Regions from separate parts of the Streptomyces sp. NPDC015127 genome, predicted to be linked through region 2. Evidence: riboswitches for the same ligand, from Rfam matches in the RefSeq annotation. Region 2 holds a riboswitch; the other holds the start of a gene.

Region 1 (3,400 bases), on a different contig from region 2:
GCGCGGTTGTAGGACCGGTAGGCGTCCCACTGCCGCCGGAACTCCCGGCCGAAGACCGGCTCCAGCGGGGTCTGGTAGAGCATGTGGTGCACGAACCACAGCACCGAGTTCGCGATGCCGTTGTACGCGTCGGCGTGGACGGCCGCGTCGATGTCGAGCATCCGGACGCCCGGCTCGCTCACGCCGCGCCGCACGGCCTCGCGGTCGCCCTCGCCGAGGGCGGCGCACACCCACAGCGTCTGCGCGTCGGAGCCGATCGCGGAGAGGCCGGAGACGAGGCCGCCCCCGCCGCGGCGGGCGTCGAGCCCGCCGCTCCCGTCCAGCGAGTAGGAGACCGGGCCGCGGTTGGAGGCGACGAGGATCTGAGCAGCGTCGGTGACCATGTGGCGAACCTAGCCCGTCCCGCATTCCCTCAAACGTGCGTACGGCCGCGCCGCGGGTCAGTGGTCACGGTTCCGGCCACGGACCGCCGCGACGGCGATCACGCCCGCCGCGGTGAGACTGAGCGCGACCCCGCCGAGCAGCCACAGCTGCTCGGCCGTGGAACCGGTGCGGGCCAGCTCACCGGTGTGCCGGGGTACCTCGGCGGCCAGGGCCGGCGCCGTGCCCTGGATCCCGTGCATGACGTCCATCAGATCCATGAGGTCCATAAATAGGAAAGGTAGACAAAATGGGCGCCGGTTCCGGCTTATGCCGCGCGACGCGCCGCGTACTCACCGATCTCGCGCATCGGCGGCCGCTCCTCGGTGTCCACCGGGTGGGTCCTGGGGACGAATCCGTGCTGCCCGCGCTCGAACTGGGTGAGCGCCGGCCGCACCAAATGGCCGCGCGCAAGCCGCAGTTGCGCGGTGCGGTAGATCGTCGCGGCCATCCGGCCCAGCGCCTGCCCGTCCTGATGGCGGTGCCTGCGCGTGCCCACGTCGACCTGTGCCAGGGCGTCGAGGCCCACCAGGTTGAGGGCGTCCACCAGCAGGGCCAACTCCACTCCGTAACCGACCGGGAACGGCAGTTGCTCCAGCAGGGAGCGCCGGGCCGCGTACTCGCCGCCCAGCGGCTGGACGAAACCGGCCAGTTGCGGCCAGTGCAGATTCAGCAGGGGCCGCGCCACCAGTTCGGTCACCCGGCCGCCCTGACCGGCGGCGCCACCGAGCGGACGGTCGTACATCGCCTTGACGAAATGCACCTCGGGATCGGTCAGCAGCGGCCCCACGATGCCGGAGACGAAGTCCGGGGAGAACGCGCGCAGATCGGCGTCCACGAAGCACACGATGTCACCACTGGTCACCATCAGTGACCGCCACAGCACCTCGCCCTTGCCCGGCACCGCCGGTATGCGCGGCAGGACGGCGTCCCGGTGGACCACCCGCGCGCCCGCCGCGGCGGCCACCTCGGCCGTGCGGTCGCTCGACGCCGAGTCGATCACCACCAGCTCGTCGACCAGCGGAACGGGCCCGGACATCAGCGTGCCGCGTATCGCGGAGACGATCTCCCCGACCGTCTCCTGCTCGTTCAGGGCCGGGAGCACGACGCTGACCGTGGTGTTCTTCTTGGCGGCCAGCAGCCGGCCGAGTGGGCGGTCGGCCACCGACCAGGACCGCCGGGAGAGCCAGCGCTCCACCTCATCCAGCACGTGATCTCCATCTCGCGGATCGGACGACCATCTCAAGCGTCCGGGGGTTCGGTTACAGTCTTGAACAACGCGCAGGACCCTCGCATGTCGGGGGGCCGCGCCGACAACCGAATACCGCTCATCCAGAGGGGCAGAGGGATACGGCCCGTTGAAGCCCCGGCAACCCTCCAGCCGATCTCTGCGCTCATCGCGCGAGGCTCACGGCTAGGGAAGGTGCCAATTCCGTCTCGCGGCGAGATGCGCCGCGGGGAAGATGAGGAGAAAGGGCCTCGCCTCCATGGCTGTGCAGACTGTTGCCACCACCAACGACTCCGCCGGTTCCGCCGGATCCGTCGACCTGGGCCCCGCCTCCGGGCTCTCCTGCCGCGAGTGCGGCGAGCGGTTCGACCTCGGCCCGATCTTCGCGTGCGAGGCGTGTTTCGGGCCGCTCGAAGTCGCGTACGACGTGCCGAGCGGCGACCCCGAAGCCCTGCGCAAGCGGATCGAGTCCGGGCCCGAGAACATCTGGCGCTACGCCCCGCTGCTGCCCGTCCCGGCCGACGTCGCGGACAAGCCCAACCTGAACCCGGGCTGGACCAAGCTCGTCAAGGCCGACAACCTCGCGCGTGAGCTGGGCTTCGAGGCCGGCAAGCTGTTCGTCAAGGACGACTCGGGCAACCCCACGCACTCCTTCAAGGACCGTGTCGTCGCCCAGGCCCTGGAGGCCGCCCGCGCCTTCGGCTTCACGACCCTGTCCTGCTCCTCCACCGGCAACCTCGCGGGCGCGGTCGGCGCCGCGGCGGCCCGCGCGGGCTTCCGCTCCTGCGTGTTCATCCCGCACGACCTGGAGCAGGGCAAGATCGTCATGGCCGCGGTCTACGGCGGTGAACTGGTCGGCATCGAGGGCAACTACGACGACGTCAACCGCTTCTGCTCCGAGCTCATCGGCGACCCGGCCGGCGAGGGCTGGGGCTTCGTGAACGTCAACCTGCGGCCGTACTACGCCGAGGGCTCCAAGACGCTCGCGTACGAGATCTGCGAGCAGCTCGGCTGGCAGCTGCCCGACCAGATCGTCATCCCGATCGCCTCCGGCTCCCAGCTCACCAAGATCGACAAGGGTCTGCAGGAGCTGATCAAGCTCGGCCTGGTCGAGGACAAGCCGTACAAGATCTTCGGCGCCCAGGCCGAGGGCTGCTCCCCGGTGTCCGTCGCCTTCAAGGCGGGCCACGACGTGGTCAGGCCGCAGAAGCCCGACACCATCGCCAAGTCCCTGGCGATCGGCAACCCGGCGGACGGCCCGTACGTCCTGGACATCTGCCGCCGCACCGGCGGCGCGGTCGAGGACGTCACGGACGAGCAGATCGTGGACGCGATCAAGCTGCTGGCCCGTACGGAGGGCATCTTCACGGAGACCGCCGGCGGCACGACCCTCGGTGTGGCGAAGAAGCTGATCGAGGCCGGTGCCATCGACCCGACCCTCACCACGGTCGTCGTCAACACGGGTGACGGCCTCAAGACCCTCGACGCGGTGGCGCCCACGACGGGTATGACCGCAGTCATCCGACCCAACCTGGACTCTTTCCGAGAGGCTGGCCTCGCATGAGCGTCAACGTCCGTATCCCCACCATCCTCCGCACGTACACGGGCGGCCGGGCCGAGGTTGCCGCCGAGGGCGCGACCCTGGCCGAGGTCATCGCCGACCTGGAGAAGAACCACACCGGCATCGCGGCCCGCGTCCTGGACGACCAGGGCAAGCTGCGCCGCTTCGTCAACGTGTACGTGAACGACGAC
Region 2 (3,400 bases):
GGAGCGCGGCGCGCTCGGGGCTTGACCAGGCTCTCGGGCCGGGCCCGGTCCGGGACCGCTGCGTCGGGCCCCTCCGGGGCTCGTATCCGGGACTGCTTTCACGAACCTGCGTTGCGGTATCTCACGACGCTTTACGTCCCGAACACGACCCCTGCACGTCCCTGACCCGGGGTTGGCCCCTGCGCCGACCGTCCGTGGACACCCGCCCGACCAGGGCAGCGACCACCGGTCGTGGAGACGGCCACCGGCCTGTCACAGCCGAGTCGACCGGAGGGGGTCGGGGTCGGAGGAGAGGGGTGCCCGGACGTAAAGCGCCGCAGCTCGCGCGAAGCGCGGTGAGTAAAGCAGTCCGGGTACCCCACTCCGGAGGCCCCGGCCCCCGGCACCACCCCCGGCAGGGGGCACCCGGGGGCGCGGCGCCCCCGGGTCAGACCGCCGGGACGCAGCGCCCGTCCTCCGTGTGGTACGTCCACTTCGCGCCCTCGCGCACCAGCTCCCGCACCGCCTCCACGAAACGCTCCACATGCTCGTCCGGCGTGCCCGCGCCGAAGCTCACCCGGATCGCGTTCAGCGACTTCTCCCCCGGCTCAGCCTCCGGCGCACCGCACTCGCCGACGTCCTGCGGGTCGCTGCCGAGCAGCGTGCGCACCAGCGGGTGGGCGCAGAACAGGCCGTCGCGGACGCCGATGCCGTACTCCGCCGACAGCGCCGCCGCGAAGTGCGAGCTGTTCCAGCCGTCGACGACGAAGGAGATGACTCCCACGCGCGGCGCGTCGTCGCCGAAGAGCGACAGCACGCGGACCTCCGGCACCTCCGCCAGCCCCTCGCGCACCTTCGCGATCAGGTGCTGCTCGCGCTCGACCAGCGCGTCGAAGCCGGCGTCCGTCAGCGCCTTGCACGCGGACGCGATCGAGTAGACGCCGATCACGTTCGGCGAACCGGCCTCGTGGCGCGCGGCCGTCGTGTGCCATTCGACGTCGACCCCGCCGTCCGTACGCCGCGCCACCTTCCGCGACGCGCCGCCGCCCGCCAGGTACGGCTCCGCGTCCTGGAGCCAGTCCGCGCGGCCGGCGAGGACGCCGGAGCCGAACGGCGCGTACAGCTTGTGCCCGGAGAAGGCGACCCAGTCGACGTCCAACTCCCGTACGGACACGGGGTGGTGAGGCGCGAGCTGAGCGGCGTCCAGCACGATGCGCGCACCGTGCGCATGGGCGGCGGCCGCGAGTTCCTTCACCGGCCACAGCTCACCGGTCACGTTGGACGCACCGGTGACGCAGACAAGCGCCGGACCGTACGGGTCCCGCTCGGCGAGCGCGTGCTCCAGCGTCCGTACCGCTTCCCCGGGCGTGCGCGGCGCGTTGAGGTACGTCACCCGCGCGTCGCGCCACGGGAGCAGAGAGGCGTGGTGCTCGGTCTCGAAGACGAAGACCTGGCAGTCCGCGGGCAGGGCGGCGGCCAGCAGGTTCAGCGAGTCCGTCGTGGACCGGGTGAAGACGACCTGGTCGCCGTCCCGACAGTCGAGGAAGGAGTGCACGGTCGCCCGGCTGTTCTCGAACAGGTCGGTGGACAGCTGGGACAGGTACCCGGCGCCCCGGTGCACGCTGCCGTAGTACGGGGCGTACGCGGCGACGTCGTCCCACACGCGCTGCAGCGCCGGCGCGCTCGCCGCGTAGTCGAGCGCGGCGTACGTGACTTCGCCACCGGTCACGAGCGGGACGGTGACGTCCCGGCCGAGGACCGGGAGCGGCTCGGCGCAGCAGGGGGCGGAGTCGGCGGAGGCAACAGCGGCGGAGGCGAGAGCGGAAGCGGCAGGGCGTGCGGACATGGCGGTATCTCCCGGCAGGAAAGGCGAGTTGGCTTCGACAGAACCCGTGACGGCACGACGGCGTACGGGGAAAGACCTCGACACACGGACATCACCGCGCGGAGGTGTGATGAAGAAGGGGCGGAAACGCCCTATCGCATTCGCTTGCTCACGAGACAGCTCCCTTGAGGACCAGGACCCCAGGGACGCGACATTCGAACGATGTCGCGGGGGTCCGCGCTTGCCACAGACCTCGCTGCCTGCGGCCTGGTCTTCACCCGGGGCACCCCGCCACGGACGGAGGGTTGCCGGACAGCGGGCCGGGGCCGTAATCGCTGTCACTCATGACCTTGAAGAGCATCTTGCCATACGTCTCGGATGACGCAAGGGCGCGGTCCGGATAGTGGACCGCGCCCTCGCGTCGGCGTCAGGAATGGCTCGCCGTCACCCAGCGCTCCAGCGCCGCCCGTGCCGCACCCGAGTCGATGGACTGCGCCGCCCGTGCCATGCCGGCCGCCAACTGCTCGTTCAGCGTGCCGTCGGTCGGCTCCAGCGCGGCCAGCGCGGCCGCCGAGTTGAGCAGGACGGCGTCCCGCACCGGGCCGGTCTCGCCGCCGAGCAGGCGGCGTGCCACGTCCGCGTTGTACGACGCGTCGGCGCCGCGCAGGGCCTCCACGGGCACCAGGTCGATGCCGAGGTCCCTGGGGTCGAACGCCTCCTCGCGCACCGCGCCGTTCCGCACGACCCACACGCGGGACGTCGCGGTCGTCGTGAGTTCGTCCAGGCCGTCGTCGCCGCGGAAGACGAGCGCGGAGGCGCCGCGCTCGGCGAGGACGCCGGCGACGATGGGCGCCATCCGGGCGTCGGCGACTCCGGTGGCCTGCGCCTTGACCCGGGCCGGGTTGGTGAGCGGCCCGAGGAAGTTGAAGGTGGTGCGGATGCCGAGCTCCCTGCGGGCCGCGGCGACATGCCGCAGCGCCGGGTGGAACTTCACCGCGAAACAGAAGGTGATCCCGGCTTCCTCGGCGACCTGGGCCACGCGCTGCGGGGTCAGCTCCAAGTTGACGCCGAGCTTCTCCAGGACGTCCGAGGCGCCGCTCGCCGACGACGCGGCCCGGTTGCCGTGCTTGACGACCTTCGCGCCCGTACCGGCGACGACGATCGCGGACATGGTGGAGATGTTGACCGTCTTGGCGCCGTCGCCGCCGGTGCCGACGATGTCGACGCTGGGGCCGGGGACGTCGATGAGGTTGGCGTGCTCGTACATGGTCCGTACGAGACCGCTGATCTCCTCGACGGTCTCGCCCTTGGCACGCAGGGCCACCGCGAAGCCGGCGATCTGCGCGTCGGTGGCTTCGCCGCTGAGGATGCGGTCCATGGCCCACGCGGTGGCGTCCGCGCTCTGGTCGCGGTTGTCGAGGAGGGCGTTCAGCACGCTGGGCCAGGAGTGGGCCGCCACGCTGTCGCCGCCAACCGGGGTCACAACGTTCATGGTCCGCTCCTGGGTCCACAGCCGATAAGGATGGCTCCCACCCTATCCAGCCCCGGGGCACAGCGAAGGGCCCCGTCCATTCGATGGACGGGGCCCCGCGCTGT

The links. Region 2 has a riboswitch for S-adenosylmethionine ahead of ACF08N_RS13615 (aminotransferase class V-fold PLP-dependent enzyme). Riboswitches for the same ligand answer to the same signal wherever they lie in the genome.
Region 1: another riboswitch for S-adenosylmethionine. It lies ahead of thrC (threonine synthase); the one in region 2 lies ahead of ACF08N_RS13615 (aminotransferase class V-fold PLP-dependent enzyme).

The regions. Positions count from the first base shown of each region.
Region 1 is NZ_JBIBVE010000012.1:114,030-117,429, forward strand. Features, by position in the region: gene ACF08N_RS23985 (trehalose-6-phosphate synthase) at 1-383, opposite strand, end outside; gene ACF08N_RS23990 (hypothetical protein) at 441-650, opposite strand; gene ACF08N_RS23995 (glucosyl-3-phosphoglycerate synthase) at 689-1,630, opposite strand; SAM riboswitch class I at 1,746-1,890, shown strand; gene thrC (threonine synthase) at 1,908-3,212, shown strand; gene ACF08N_RS24005 (MoaD/ThiS family protein) at 3,209-3,400, shown strand, end outside.
Region 2 is NZ_JBIBVE010000006.1:81,253-84,652, forward strand. Features, by position in the region: gene ACF08N_RS13615 (aminotransferase class V-fold PLP-dependent enzyme) at 428-1,825, opposite strand; SAM riboswitch class IV at 2,037-2,154, opposite strand; gene trpD (anthranilate phosphoribosyltransferase) at 2,232-3,296, opposite strand.